DNA from 2 places in the Pseudoxanthobacter soli DSM 19599 genome. Region 1 is predicted to be linked to the other one. Evidence: predicted binding sites of a transcription regulator. Region 1 holds the regulator's gene; the other holds the start of a gene.
The links. Region 1 encodes LexA, which represses DNA repair genes until DNA is damaged. Its sites were predicted from a motif close to TGTTCNNNNTGTGTTCNG; they were not measured.
Positions count from the first base shown of each region.

Region 2: a site for LexA is predicted at 2,288-2,305, ahead of BUF17_RS19580 (ImuA family protein). Genes of this name have one in related genera too.

Region 1 is NZ_FRXO01000001.1:1,054,924-1,062,701, reverse strand. Features, by position in the region: partial or broken gene BUF17_RS04500 (sugar phosphate nucleotidyltransferase) at 1-339, opposite strand, end outside; gene lexA (transcriptional repressor LexA) at 721-1,446, opposite strand; gene BUF17_RS04490 (FUSC family protein) at 1,982-4,117, shown strand; gene BUF17_RS23175 (DUF1656 domain-containing protein) at 4,128-4,433, shown strand; gene BUF17_RS04480 (efflux RND transporter periplasmic adaptor subunit) at 4,424-5,317, shown strand; gene BUF17_RS04475 (ribonuclease E/G) at 5,505-7,778, opposite strand, start outside.
Region 2 is NZ_FRXO01000012.1:28,184-35,961, reverse strand. Features, by position in the region: gene BUF17_RS19590 (phosphate/phosphite/phosphonate ABC transporter substrate-binding protein) at 1-325, opposite strand, end outside; gene BUF17_RS19585 (mechanosensitive ion channel family protein) at 372-2,042, opposite strand; gene BUF17_RS19580 (ImuA family protein) at 2,339-3,091, shown strand; gene BUF17_RS23040 (DUF6504 family protein) at 3,207-4,691, shown strand; gene BUF17_RS19570 (error-prone DNA polymerase) at 4,702-7,778, shown strand, end outside.

The DNA of each region.
Region 1 (7,778 bases):
TTCCATCAGGGCGGCGATTGTGGCGGCGGCGGCGGTGTTGCGGCCGACGGGCTCCAGCACGACGGCGGCGGGCTCGACGCCCATCTCGCGCAGCTGCTCGGCGATGACGAAGCGGTGCTCGGCGTTGGTGATGATGACGGGGCTGCGATAGAGCGCGGGATCGGCGCAGCGGCGCACGGTTTCCTGGATGAGGGTGCGCTCGCTCGTCAGCGGCAGGAGCTGCTTCGGATAGGCCTCCCGCGACAGCGGCCACAGCCGCGTTCCCGTGCCGCCCGACAGCACCACCGGCGTCACGGACCCGGCCGCATCATCCGAAAGCCGCTTTCCCTCTCCAGACATCACAGCATTCCCTTCCGACAGACCCGAAGGCGTCGGCTCAAGGCGACGCCACTTCAAGAGCGCCGCGGACCATAAACCGGCCCGGCCGATCACGGAAGCGCCGAAGGCGGACCCGGCGATGACGCGGCAGGCCAAGGCCGCCCGCCGGCGCCGCCGCAGAGATCCCGGGCGCACGTCTCCCAAGCAGCCGGCCCGTCTCAGAGAGCCGGCGCTTGAGAGTCCCGGATCGAAGATCCAGGGGCATTGGTCCCCGCGCGGCGACGCCATGCTCAGATCCTGGCTGCAGACCCCTGCCGCCGATCCCAAGCCACAGATCTCACACCTCTTATTCCGGGGCGCCAATCCCGGTCGGCGTGCCAATGCGCGCAGGAGAACGCGACGTCAGTACCGGCGCAGCAGGGCGACGAGCTTGCCCTGAACGCGCACGCGGTCCGGCCCGAAGATCCGGGTCTCGTAGGCGGGGTTCGCCGCTTCGAGCGCGATGGAGGCACCCTTGCGGCGCAGCCGCTTCAGCGTGGCCTCCTCGCCGTCGACCAGCGCGACCACGATGTCGCCGGTGTCCGCGCTGTCCGAACGGCGGATGACGACGGTATCGCCGTCGAGGATGCCGGCCTCGATCATCGAGTCGCCACGCACTTCGAGTGCGAAATGCTCGCCCGGCGGCAGCATCTCGGACGGCAGCGTGATGCTGTGGCTTTGGGTCTGGATCGCGGCGATCGGCACGCCGGCAGCGATGCGGCCCATGACCGGTACGTCCAGCATGTTGACCGCGCGCTCCGGCTGCGCCCGTGTCGTGACGGGCGGAGGCGCGGGCTCGGGCGTCCGATCCCGCGCACCGGAGATGACGCTCGGCGAGAAGCCGCGCGGCCGGGCGGCCGGGCTTTGCGAGACCGAATCGGGTAGGCGCACCACCTCGAGCGCGCGGGCCCTGTTCGGCAGGCGGCGCACGAAGCCGCGTTCCTCGAGAGCCGTGATCAGCCGGTGAATGCCGGACTTCGAGCGCAGGTCGAGGGCCTCCTTCATCTCCTCGAAGGAAGGGGGAACGCCGCTTTCCTTGAGCCGCTCATGGATGAACATCAACAGCTCATATTGCTTGCGCGTGAGCATCTGCCCCTCTCGGCATGAGATCAGAACGAACGGCGGCACGTCGCGCGCGGAGATATGGACGACTGTCTTCCCCGCGCGCAGCCTTTGATCCGGAGCGGGGACGATTCAAGTCCGAGTCAAGATCGAAGGGTGTACAAATCAGGAACGAACGTTATTCGTTCCAGTTGTGTTCCGCAACGGTTAATTTCCGGTGTTCTTCAAGACGTTGTGGCTCGTGACACGCGTGAGCGGGACGTTTCGGCCGCGGTCGCCCTCATTCGCGCGAGTAGACTGATTTCAAAGAGGAATTTTAGATCGGGCGACGAGACGACGCGGCGCACGGCACAGGCTGTCAGTCGGGCTTCGGTTCGGCGGGTTGCCGAAACGTGGGTTTTCCAAGCGCACACGTCCCGCCATCCCGCCGTGGCTTTGAGACGCCCTGCGCAGGAAAATTCCGCCCCCACTTCCGGTCGCGCTGGCTTATCCTCCTCGTTCGTGCGGCGAAGGTTCACGCGCATTCGGGCTGCGATCGGCCAACAAGGGGGAAGGTGCTTCGATGGCTACGGCGGGGGTAATCCGCGGCCTGTGGCCGGATGCGCTCTCGATCGATATTGGCTGGCGGAACGTCGTTTACGCATTGCGGACAGCAGTGGCGGGGCTGGTCGCCCTCGCCATCGCTTACTGGCTCGGCCTGCAGGATCCGCAGTGGTCGATCCTCACCGTCTATCTCCTTGCCCAGCCGACCGCCGGCGCATCGATCGCAAAGGGTTTCTATCGGATCGCCGGCACGATCGCCGGGGCGATCGCCGGCCTCGTCGCCGTCGCGCTTTATGCGGAGGCTCCCGTCGCACTCGTCGGGTGTCTGGCCGTGTGGTACTTCGCCACGACATATGCGGCCACCAGAGCCCGCTACTTCGCGGCTTACGGCGTTCTCCTTGCCGGCTTCACTGCGCTTCTCGTCGGTTTCGAGGGCGCAGCCGCGCCAACGACCGCGTGGACCATCGCGCTCGATCGCTCGACCGAGATCATTCTCGGCATCCTGTGTTCGACAGCGGCGAGCGTGCTGGTCATGCCGCGCTATGCGAGCGACGTGCTGCGTGCCGCGCTCTATGCCAACGTCTCCGGGCTGGCTGCATTCGGCGTCGCCGCGCTGCAGCCGGGCACGCCGTTCGACACCCTGATGCGGATGCGGCGGCGGATGGTGGCGGATGTCGTCAAGTTCGATGCGCTGCGATCTTACACCGCGTTCGAGGGGCCGGACCGGCGCGTCGACGATGAGACGCTCCATCGGGCGCTCTCCGAGTTTCTCGCCGTGCTGGCCGTGGTGCGCGGTCTCTATGTCCGGCTGGAAGATATCCGCGGCGCACAGGACGAGGCGATCAACGACCGGCTGGAACCGGCGCTCCGCGATGTCCAGCGAGTGCTGCGGACGCTGTCAGACGACCTGCCGCGGTTCAGCGGCGCGAGGGAGGTCCGCCAGCGACTGCGCGACGCCCATCGAGATGTCGCGCAGGCCGCCGCGGATCTCGAAGGGCATGCCGGAACGTGTCCCCTTGAGCCGCTGGCGAATGCGCTCCTGATCCTGCGGCGTACTGGCGAGATGGTCCATGGGCTCGCCATGGTGATGACGGCGGAGGCGGCGAGCATGCGCGCGGCGGCACATCCCAAGCGCGGGCCTGCGCGCTCCAAGCCACGCGCGCCCGTCGACGACCGCGAGGCGATCCTGCAGGGACTGCGGGCGAGCCTCGGGCTCGTCGCGGTTGCCCTGTTCTGGAGCGCGACAACCTGGACCGCCGGATTCTCGGCGCTCGAGGGCTTCGGGATCATGATCTTCTTCGCGATCAACCAGGACGATCCCGCGCGGATCGGCCTGCCATACACCCTGTTCGTGGCCTGCGGGCTCGTCATGGCCTATGCCTACATGGTGCTGGTGCTGCCGTCCCTCGAAGGCTTCCTTTCGCTTTCGCTGGCACTGATGATCGTGCTCGTTCCGGCCGGGCTCGTCATGGGGACGCCGCGATACGCCTTTCCCGGCGCCGGGTTCACGTCGTTCTTCGTCGCCTACATGGGCAGCGGCAACGTCTACCGACCCGAACCCGGTGTGTTCGCGAACTCCGCCCTGGGGCTGCTGTTCGGCTTCGGCATCGGCCTGGTGTTCTTCAATCTCGTGCCGGTGACGTCGCGGCCCGCGCGGCGCAGGGCACTTGCTGCCGGCATGCGCCGCCTCGCCGCCGTGGCGGGTGGACGGGCGGCTCCGCGCAGGGCGCACCGCGAGGCGCTCGAAGACCTCGCCGCGTTGCTGCCTCGCCTCGATCTGGACCGGCCGGGCGACGAGACGTTTCTGCGCGGTTCGCTCGGCGTGGCCTCGTCCTGCCTTGAACTCGGCCTGCTGCGCCGCTTCATGAGCGATCCGGCGATGCCGCCGGATGGCCGGAGGGCGATCGATGCGTGCCTCAACAGCCTCGCCGCGGCGTTCGCCATGCTGGCGGACGCTCCCGCCGACGCCGATGCGGTCGTCTCGCGGGCCGAGGCCGCGGTCGCCGAAATGCGTGCGCGGCTGGCAGAGGTCGCCTTGGAACCGGCGTCCGATATGGCGGCGAGCGTCCTGCGCGCAGCCTCCTCGCTGCGCTTCATCGCCGACCGCTTCGGCTTCGACCGCCCCTATCTGCTGCGCGCATTTCCGAAGGATTGAGAGCAGACCCATGCCTCTCGCCGCAACGTCACCGCCCATCGCACCTTCGGCCGCCCTGCCGGTCGAGGTTCCACCATCAGTCTCCTGGTCCTGGCTGGAGCCGGGCAATTTCGGCAACATCGACCTGTTCGGCTTCTATCTCGCGCCGATGATGCTCTGGCTGGTGCTGGCGCTCGTGCCCTTCGGTCTCGCGCGACTAGTGCTGAAGCGGACCGGGTTCTATCGCTTCGTGTGGCATTCCACACTGTTCGATACCGCGCTTTACGTGCTTGCTCTGGGCGTGACAACGCTGGCGGGAGGTGTGCGATGGCTGTGACGAGCCGGGGCATTCGTATGGTCGTGACGCTCGTCGTGGTCGCGGCGGCCGTCCTCGTCGGCTGGCGGCTCTGGGCGTTCTACACGCTGGCGCCATGGACACGCGACGCCCGCGTGCTTGCGAACGTCGTGGAGATCGCCCCGGACGTCTCCGGCCTGATCGACGCGATCAACGTGAAGGACAATCAGGAGATAAGGAAGGGCGACGTGCTGTTCGTCATCGACCGGCAACGCTTCCAGGTGGCGGTTCAGCAGGCCCAGGCCGCCGTAGCTCAGCGTCGGCAGGCCCTGACGCTCGCCCAGGACGACGCCGACCGCGACTCCCGCCTGCGTGCGTCCGATACCTCCGCGATCTCGGTCGAGAATGTCGAGAAGTCGACGACCAGGGCCGCGGAGGCGGGCGCCGATCTGGCGGCGGCCGAGGCGACGCTCGCGAGCGCCGAGATCGACCTGACGCGGGCGGAGGTACGTTCGCCGGTCGACGGCTATGTCACGAACCTCACGGCGACGGTCGGGGACTACGCGCGCGTGGGCAACGGCGTGCTCGCGGTCGTCGACCGGCATTCATTCTATGTCTACGCCTACTTCATGGAAACGAAGCTTCCCTTTATCCGCGTCGGCGATGCCGCGACCGTGACGCTCATGGCCGGCGACGCGCAGATCGAAGGAAAGGTTGAGGGGATCAGCCGTGCCATCGGCGATGCCAATGCCACGGCGGGACTTCTGGCGAGGGTCGATCCGGAGTTCGAGTGGATCCGGCTGGCGCAGCGCATTCCGGTGCGCATCCGCCTGGGCGAGGTACCGGAGGGCGTCCCACTGATTTCCGGCCTGTCCGCGACCGTCGTGGTGCATCCGGGCGGTACAGGTCCGCAAGTGGCGGAGTGAAGCAAGCGGCGGAGTGAAGCGACCGCGAGGCGGGATCGAGCACGCCTGAAAGCGAAACTGCCCCCCGGATCGGGCGATCCGGGGGACAGTTTCATGCGCATCCACGTCTAGCGCGGTGTCCCTCAGTCGGGGCATCGCTGCGGACCGTCTTCGGAGCCCGGCGGGTTCCTGGGGCGGCCAGTGGCGCTCAGAAGAACGAGCGCCGCTGCCACCAGCCGGAGCGCTTCGGCCGGTCGTCGACCTCCGGTTCGGCGGCGGGTGCCTCGGGAGCCGGCTCCGGCGCCTCGGAACCGCTATCCCCGGCGTGGTGCTGCTCGGGCGCGTCGTTCCAGGATGCGGCCTCTTCGCTCGCGGTGGAGGTGTCCTCGGCCGCCGCAGGTGCTGCGGGCTCGGGTTCGGCAGGCGCGGACTCATGCGACGCTTCGGCTGAAGGCGACTCGGTCGCCAGTTCCGCGGTCTCCGGCTCCGCGGTCTGCGCCGCTACGACCTCGTGACCTTCTTCGGCCGGCGCCGCAGCGACGGTCTCGGGAGTGGCATCGTGCACGGCCTCCGGTGCGACGGCCTCGGCCGGCGTCTCGTCGGCAGCCGGGGAGGTGGCCAGGGCCGGTTCCTCGCCGCCCTGCACGGTCGCGGCGTTCGTCTCGGCAGCGTCGGTCTCTTCGGTCGTCTCGCGACGGCGGCGTCCGCCGCGACGACCGCGACGACGACGCGCGGCCGCGGCATCCTCTTCCGAGACCTCGGCAGACTGAGCTTCGGCTTCGGCGTCCGGGGAAGCGGCACCGGAAGGCTGACCTTCCGAAGCCTCGCCTTCCGACGACACGGTCTCCGCCGACATCGTCTCCGATGGGACGGCGATGTCCGGCGATGCCGGTGCCTCATCGGCATCCGTGTCTTCGGCTGTCACCGTCCCGGTTTCGATCCCGATGGCGGCCGTCTCGACGGCTTCGCCTGCGATCCCGGCCGGAGCGTGCTCGTCGCCCTCGTCGTCGCCGTCGTCTTCACCCTGCTCGACTTCACCCGAGGCGTTGGCCTCGCGGGCGCCGTTCTCGCCGCCACGACGGCGGCGGCGACGGCGGCGGCGCTTACGATTGCCTTCGCCGTTCTCGGAACCGGCCTGCTGGGGCGACGGCTGCTCCGGCGCCTCTTCGGCGACGTCTTCCGCCTCCTCCGGCTCCTCCTCGATCAGGGCATCCGGATCGACCGAATCGACGTGAACCACCGACGAGAGGCCGGGCGGGGGCGGCAGGTTCGGGTCGCGAACCGCGAGCTCGCCCTTTTCGACGGCGTGATGGTGCGTGCCGAGGCCCTCGTCAGCCGAGATGCTGATCTGGACACCGAAACGGGCTTCGATGTCGGCAAGGTGGCGGCGCTTCTGGTTGAGGATGTAAAGCGCGACGGCCGTGCGGGTGCGGACGTTGAGATTGTGCGCGGCGCTCTTCAGAAGCGCTTCCTCGATGGTGCGCAGCACATGGAGCGCGACCGATTCCGTGGAGCGCACGACGCCGGTGCCGAAGCAGTGCGGGCACACCTGGGTGGAGCTTTCCACCACGCCGGTGCGGATGCGCTGGCGCGACATCTCCATCAGGCCGAAATGCGAGATACGGCCGACCTGGATGCGGGCGCGATCGGACTTCAGCGCCTCCTTCAACCGGCGTTCGACTGCGCGGTTGTTCTTGTTCTCCTCCATGTCGATGAAGTCGATGACGATCAGGCCCGCGAGGTCGCGCAGACGCAGCTGGCGCGCGACTTCGTCCGCCGCCTCCAGATTGGTCTGGACGGCGGTGTCCTCGATGTTGTGCTCGCGGGTGGAGCGTCCCGAGTTCACGTCGATGGAGACGAGCGCCTCGGTCTGGTTGATGACGATGTAGCCGCCCGACTTCAGTGTCACCTGGGGCGAGAACATCGCATCGAGCTGCGCCTCGACGCCGAAGCGCGTGAACAGCGGCGAGGGGTCCTTGTAGGCCTTCACGTTCTTCGCATGGCTCGGCATGAGCATGCGCATGAAGTCCTTGGCCTCGCGATAGCCCTCGTCGCCGCCGACCAGGACCTCGTCGATGTCCTTGTTGTAGAGGTCGCGGATCGAGCGCTTGATCAGGCTGCCTTCCTCATAGACGAGGGCAGGGGCGGAGGAGCGCAGCGTCAGGTCGCGCACGTTCTCCCACAGCCGCAGCAGATACTCGAAGTCGCGCTTGACCTCGACCTTGGTACGGCTGGCGCCTGCGGTGCGCAGGATCACGCCCATCCCCTCCGGCACCTCTAGATCGCTCGCGATCTTCTTCAGGCGCTTGCGGTCCTGGGCGGAGGTGATCTTGCGCGAGATGCCGCCGCCGCGGGCGGTGTTCGGCATCAGCACGGAATAGCGGCCGGCGAGCGACAGATAGGTGGTCAGCGCCGCACCCTTGTTGCCGCGCTCCTCCTTCACGACCTGAACCAGCAACACCTGGCGGCGCTTGATGACTTC
Region 2 (7,778 bases), on a different contig from region 1:
GCCGCACCACGACGACGCTGCAATGGCGGCCGCCGGATGCGTAAGGCCCGCGATAGTCCGGCGTCGCCACGACGCGGAGCCGGCCGGCGAAACGCGTGCGCAGGGGATAGCCGCAGGTGTGACCGAGCACGAGGCCCGGGTCGGCGAGCGCGTCGTCGATGGCACGCGAGCGGTCGATCAGCTCCGGCACCCCTCGCCAACCCCTCGCGACGAGGCGGTCGCGGAGATAGGCCCACAGACGATCGTTCGCCTCCCGCAACATGGGCAGGTCGTACATGCCGAGGGTTACGGTATCGCCCACGATAGGCGGCGGAACAGCGTCCATCGGCACCTCTCCGGCTGCGGCGTAAATCGGGGGCACCCCCAGCGAGCTAGCCCGCCTTTCTCCCGGCTGCTTCGGACGAAAGCTGCAGAGCCGGAACGGCAAGAATGTCTCCAGCCGCCTCGACCCGTTCGAGTATGGCCAGGATGAGGGCCTGCTGGATTTTCAGGAACGCACCGTAGTCCGACATCAGCACATAGCCGCGGATTTCCACCTGGAGCGCGAGCGGCCCGATGGCCGTGAGAGTCACGCGTGGCATTCCCGGCGACTTTTCCAATGCATCCTCGCCGTCGACAAGGGCCTGAAGGTCGTGGAGCAACGTTCTTATGATGTCGGGCGAGACATCGCAGCGCAGGTTGAGGGTATGCAGGAACAGGCACTTGTTGCGCATCGACGAATTGGTGATGTGCATCTTGGCGAGGTCGCTGTTCGGCACCGTGATGAGGGAGCCGTCCGGCGCGCGGATGCGGCTCGAACGTGGTCCGATCGTTTCGACCGAGCCCGAGCCGCCGCCATAATGGATGAAATCGCCGACCCGGAAGGGACGGTCCGCGAAGATCGAAAGGCCGCCGAACAGGTTCTCGATGGTGGACTGCGAGGCGAGCGCGAGGGCGAAGCCGCCGACGCCGAGGCCGGCGACGAGACCGAGTGCCGGGATGCCGATGTCGTTCGCGCCGTAGATGAGGATGGTGCCGGACGACAGCACCGCCGCGAGCCGGGCCGCGAGGCGCAGCAGATGCGCGTCGTAGCTGTTGTCGGGGATGCTGGGCGACGCGATCACCGCCTCCACCACCAGGAAGCAGGCGATCCATGCCGCCCAGGCCGCCGCGGCATAGGAAACGACCGCGCTGAGGATGCTCTCGCCGGCGGCGAAGTCGCCGAAGAGGTTGATCTGGATGGCCACCATCCTCTGGTAGAGCGTGTAGAGGAACAGGAGCATCAGCGGCACCGCCAGATGCCAGGCCAGACGCCCGACATGGCCGGCGTCTTTTGCCATGCGGTGAGCGAAGCGCGTCCAGCCGATCATCAGGAACAGCACCAGCAGGATCGCGGCCACGATCACGATCTCTTTCCAGATCGGCGTGTCCAGGAAAGTCTGCTGGAGCGGCTTCGGAATCTGCCTGACCCACCGGTCGGGGATGAACGGGCCTGTGAAGTTGATCTGTTCCTGATGGAAGCTGTTGTAGAGGCCCGGCTGAACGCGGGGCCTGTGAATGATGATGGAATAATAGTCCGGGAGGTTCTCGATGCTCTCGGCGGTGAACAGGTATTCGCCCGCCCGCGGTCCCGTCTCGACGCGGGCGATGCGGATTTCCGTGCCCGGAATGTCCCATTTCGGCGGCAGTTTGCCCCAGTCGCGCCCGCTCGCACCGGGAATGTCCGCCGGATTGAACGGGGGAAGCCGGGCAAGGATATCGAGCAGGTAGCCGAAGGCGGCGTTGCCGACCTTCAGCCGCGTGGCCGGCGGCAGGGTGCTCAGATCCATCAGGCGCCGCACGCGGTCGATGCTGTGGCGCAGCGCGAGCGCCTTCGCGACCGTCTTGCCGGCGATGTAATCCATGTACTGCGCCTCGATCCGCTTCGCCGCGTCGACGAAGGACTGGTAGGTGGCGCTGGGGCTGGACGTATCCATCGGATCGAGCGGGTTGTCGGTCTGCGCGGCGGCAGGCTGCGCGGCGATCACCAGCAACAGGAAGAGCAGGCGGACAATCTTCAGCATTCGAAGGCCCTTCAGGTGTCCACCTCGGCGTGGACATGCGCTCAAGCTGGGCAGATCCTGTATCCCGACAAAGGCGCTGCGGAAATCGTTTTTTCAAACAACCGGATAGAACCCTCCTTCCACAGGGCAGCAATCGTGGGTGGCAGCGATCGCCTGGTGGACGTCCGTTTCCCTGCCGACAGGTGATCGTCCAGCCCACCGGCTGGACCACAAGGCGATCCCTCTTGACTCTCCCTCGCGAAAATAAGAACAAAAAGAGAACATGTGCACGGCGATTTCGGAGGTCGATGTGGATCGTGACGCCCCACCCTGCCCTTGAGGCGCTGCGCGCCCGCATCCGCCGGATCGAGAGCGGAGACCGTCCTGCCCGGGCCGTGCTTCCGTTCGGCGTGGTGGAGGTGGACCGCCGCCTTCCGGACGGCGGGCTGCCGCTGGGCGCGCTGCACGAAGTGACCGGCGGTGACGGCGGTGCCATCGATGGGGCTGCGGCGGCGCTGTTCGCCGCGGGGCTGGCGGCCCGCACCCGCGGCAAGGTGCTGTGGTGCCTCACCCGCCCCGACCTGTTCGCCCCCGCCCTCGCCCAGGCCGGCCTCGCGCCTGACCGGGTGATCTACGTGGAGGCGGACGACGACCGCACCGTTCTCGCCTGCGCGGAGGAAGGGCTGCGCCATGGCGGCCTCGGGGCGGTGGTGGCGGAGGTGTCTCGCCTTTCCATGACGGCCTCGCGCCGGCTGCAGCTTTCGGCCGAGACCTCCGGCAGCCTCGGGATCGCGCTGCGCCGCTGGCGCCGCCGGGCGGAGGCGGCCGAATTCGGTCTGCCCACCGCGGCGGCGACGCGCTGGCGCATCTCCGTGCGGCCGTCGGCGGCGCTGCCTGTACCGGGCGTCGGCCGCCATCGCTGGCGGGTGGAACTGGTGCGCTGCCGGGCCGGAGAACCGGCGGAATTTGAACTGGAGGCCTGCGATGACACGGGTCGTCTCTATCTTCCTTCCGACCTGGCCCACGGACAGGGTGCGCCGGCGGCGCAACGGTCCGGTACCTTCGGCTGACGTTCCGCTCGCCCTGATCGGCCACGACGGCCGGCGACGGGTGGTGCTGGCCGTGGATTCGGCCGCCATGCGTGCCGGACTTCGGGCCGGCATCCCAGCGACCCGGGCGCGGATCATGGTGCCCGGTCTCGCCGTCGAGGACGCGGATCCGGGTGGCGACGCCGAGGCGCTCGAACGGCTCGCCGTGTGGATGCAGCAGCGCTACGCCCCCGTGGTCGCCGTCGACCCGCCGGACGGCATCGTGATCGAAACGAGCGGCGCCGACCACCTTCACGGCGGCGAGGCGGCGATGCTGGCGGATATCGTGGACCGGCTCGCCGCATCCGGTATCGCGGCGCGCGCGGCCATCGCCGACAGCTGGGGCGCGGCCCATGGACTGGCGCGATACGGCCAGGGGCGGCAGGACATCGCCCGGCATGACATCGCCCGGCAGGACATCGCCCGGCAGGACATCGCCCGGCAGGACGCCCCACAGGACTTGACGCGACCGGACCAGACGCAGCGGCAAGGCTCGAGCCGATCCGGCTCGATGCGCCGCGGGCCGGCCCAACCCGTCCGACCGACTTATGTGAGCCTGCCCGGACAGGCCGGGGCCGACATCGCCGCGCTGCCGCTCGCGGCCCTGCGGCTCGCCGCCGGAACCGCGGCAGGCCTGCGCCTGCTCGGCTTCCGCTCCGTGGCCGATGTCGAGGCCGCCCCCCGTGCCCCGCTCGCCCTGCGGTTCGGCCCGGAGCCCGGCCTTCGGCTCGATCAGGCATTCGGCCGCATCGCGGAGCCCATCGATCCGCTCCGCCCGCCCGATCCGGTGGAGGTGCGCCGGGCGTTCGCCGAGCCGATCTCGTCGGCCGAAACCATCGCCCGCCATATCGGCCTGATCGCCGGCCGGCTGTGCGAGGTGCTGGAAGCGCGGGGGCTCGGGGCCCGCAGGCTCGATCTCCTCTGCCACCGGGTCGACGGCACGCTCCAGGCCGTGCGGGTGGGAACCGCCCTGCCCGTGCGCGACGTGCGCCATCTCGGCCGCCTGCTGTGCGACCGGATCGAAACCATCGCCCCGGGCTTCGGCATCGAGGCGATGACGCTGGCCGTGCCGATGGCCGAGCCTCTGGCAAACCGGCAGGCCGCCGCGTCTTTTTCCGGCGAAGCGGCGGCCGACATCTCGGATCTGGTGGATACGCTGGCGAACCGGGTCGGGGAACACCGGCTCTACCGCGCCGCGCCGGTGGCGAGCGACCTGCCCGAGCGGTCCGTCGGCCGCGTTCCGCCGCTCGCGCCGGAGACCGGCGCGACCTGGACCGATCCCTGGCCCCGCCCCACCCGGCTGCTGGCGCGGCCGGAGCCGATCGAGACGCTCACCGTCCTGCCGGACCATCCGCCGAGCTTCTTCGTCTGGCGGGGAGAACGGCAGCGGGTGAAGCGGGCCGACGGGCCGGAACGCATCTTCGGCGAATGGTGGGTGCGCGAAGAGGAGACCACCATGGTGCGGGACTATTTCCGCGTCGAGGCCGAATCCGGCGAACGCTACTGGATCTTCCGCGCCGGCAACGGCGAGGACCCGGCCACCGGCTCGCACCGCTGGTTCCTGCACGGTCTGTTCGGCTGAGGGTGGAACGATGTCCGCCCACGCCCGCTATGCCGAACTGCAGGTGTCCTCGCATTTCAGTTTCCTGCGGGGGGCCTCGTCGTGTGAGGAGTTGTTCGCCACCGCGGCACTGCTCGGCATCGAGGCTATCGGCATCGTCGACCGCAACTCGCTCGCCGGCATGGTGCGGGCCTACGAGGCGGCGCGCGCCACCGGGGTGCGCCTCGTCGTCGGCTGCCGGCTCGATCTCGCCGACGGCATGTCGGTGCTGGTCTATCCAACCGACCGGTCGGCCTATGCCCGGCTGTGCCGGCTCCTGTCGCTCGGCAAGAAGCGCGGCGGCAAGGGAAAGTGCCATCTCGAATGGGACGATCTCGCCGGTCATGCCGAAGGGCTGATCGCCATTCTGGTGCCCGACGAGGCCGACGATCTCTGTCGCCTGCAACTGGGCCGCCTCGCGGAGGCGTTCGCCGACCGCGCCTATCTGGCGCTGACGCTGCGGCGGCGACCGAACGATCCGCTGCGGCTTTGGCAGCTTTCCGGCCTTGCGGCGAAGATGCGCGTCGCGACCGTCGTCACCAACGACGTCCTGTTCCACGCCCCCGAGCAGCGCATCCTGCAGGATGTCGTCACCTGCATCCGCCACAACGTCACCATCGACGACCTCGGCGCGCGGCGGGAACGGCACGCGGACCGCTACCTCAAGCCGCCACCGGAAATGCACCGGCTGTTCGCGCGCTATCCTGACGCGCTCGCCCGCACCGTCGAGATCATGGAGCGCTGCCGGTTCTCGCTCGACGAACTCTCCTATCAATACCCGCACGAACGGATCCATCCCGGCCTGACGGCGCAGGAGGCGCTGGAGAAGGAAACCTGGGCCGGCGCGGCCTGGCGCTATCCCGCCGGTCTGCCGGACAAGGTGCGCGCCACGCTTCAACATGAGCTCGCCCTGATCCGGAAGCTCGACTACGCGCCCTATTTCCTCACCGTGCTGTCGATCGTCCGCTATGCCCGTTCGCAGGACATTCTCTGCCAGGGGCGCGGCTCGGCGGCCAACAGCGCGGTCTGCTTCGTGCTCGGGATCACCTCCATCGACCCGCAGCGCATCGACCTCCTGTTCGAGCGCTTCGTCAGCGAGGAGCGCCACGAGCCGCCCGACATCGACGTGGATTTCGAGCACAACCGCCGCGAGGAGGTGATGCAGTGGGTGCTCGACAGCTATGGCCGCGACCGTGCCGCGCTGTGCGCGACGGTGATCCGCTATCGTAGCCGGGGCGCGCTGCGCGATGTGGGCAAGGCGCTCGGCCTGCCGGAGGACCTGATCCGAAGCCTGTCCGTCCACATCTCGGGCTGGTCGCGCGGCGGGGTGGCGCAGGAGCAGTTCGAGGGGCTCAACCTCAATCTCGATGATCGCCGGCTGCAGCTGACGCTCGAACTGGCCGGCCGGCTGACGGGCGCGCCGCGGCACCTCAGCCAGCACCCCGGCGGCTTCGTGCTGACCCACGACCGGCTCGACGAGCTGGTTCCGATCGAACCCGCCGCCATGGCGGACCGGCAGGTGATCGAGTGGGACAAGGATGACATCGACGTGCTGCGCTTCATGAAGGTCGACGTCCTCGCGCTCGGGATGCTGAGCTGCATGAAGGGGGCGTTCGAGCTTCTGAAGAAGCACAAGGGCCTCGATCTCGACCTCGCCGCCATTCCCGACGACGACCCGAAGACCTACGCCATGATCCAGAAGGCCGATACGCTCGGCACCTTCCAGATCGAGTCCCGGGCGCAGATGTCGATGCTGCCGCGCCTGAAGCCGAAGGAGTTCTACGATCTCGTGATCCAGGTGGCGATCGTGCGGCCGGGACCGATCCAGGGCGACATGGTGCATCCCTATCTGCGCCGGAGGGACGGAAAGGAAGACGTGCACTATCCCCGGCCCGAGCTTGCGAACGTGCTGAAGAAGACCCTCGGCGTGCCGCTGTTCCAGGAACAGGCCATGCGGGTGGCGATCGAGTGCGCCGGCTTCACCCCCGGCGAGGCGGACCGGCTGCGCAAGTCGATGGCGACCTTCAAGTCAAAGGGTGGGGTCTCGGAGTTCCGGGACCGGCTCGTCGACGGCATGGTGCGGAACGGCTACGAGCGCGAATTCGCCGAGCGCACCTTCCGCCAGCTCGAAGGCTTCGGAAGCTACGGCTTCCCGGAATCCCACGCCGCCTCGTTCGCGCTGATCGCCTATGCCAGCGCCTGGATGAAGTGCCGCCATCCGGACGTGTTCTGCGCGGCCCTGCTCAACGCCCAGCCCATGGGCTTCTACGCGCCGGCACAGATCGTGCGCGATGCTCGCGAGCACGGCATCGAGGTCCGGCCCGTCTGCGTCGCGACTTCCGCATGGGACTGCACGCTGGAGCCCGGCCTGCCGGCGGCGACCGGAGGTGGATACGCCCTGGGGCCGGCTTCGCGAGACGGACGCGCAGACGCGCCGGTCTTCGCCGTGCGGCTCGGGCTTCGGATGGTCAAGGGTCTTTCCAAGGTCCATGCCGACGCCATCGCAGCGGCTCGGACCGCAAAGCCGTTCGCCTCGGTCGACGACCTGTGGCGGCGCGCGGGCGTACCCTCCGAGGCGCTTCACGAACTGGCGAAGGCCGATGCCTTCCGCCCCGCTCTCGGGCTCGCCCGGCGCGAGGCCCTGTGGGCGATCCGCGCGCTTCGCAACGAGCCGCTGCCTTTGTTCGCGGCCGCCGACCGCCGGCAGGGTGAGACCGCCCCGGAAGCGCGCGAGCCCGAGGTCGCGCTCCGGCCGATGACGGCCGGCAGCGAGGTGGTGGAGGACTACGGCCACACCGGCCTGTCGCTGCGCCACCACCCGCTTCGCTTCCTGCGCGCGGATCTGGAGCGCCAGCGCATCCAGACCTGTGCCGAGGCGGTGGCGGCGCGGGCCGGCCGCTGGGTGGAGGTGGCCGGCCTCGTGCTGGTGCGACAGCGGCCGGGCAGCGCCAAGGGCGTGATGTTCATCACCCTGGAGGACGAGACCGGCATCGCCAATGTGGTGGTGTGGGAGAAGATGTTCGAGCGCTATCGCCGCGTCATCGTCGCGGCCGGCATGATCGCGGTGCG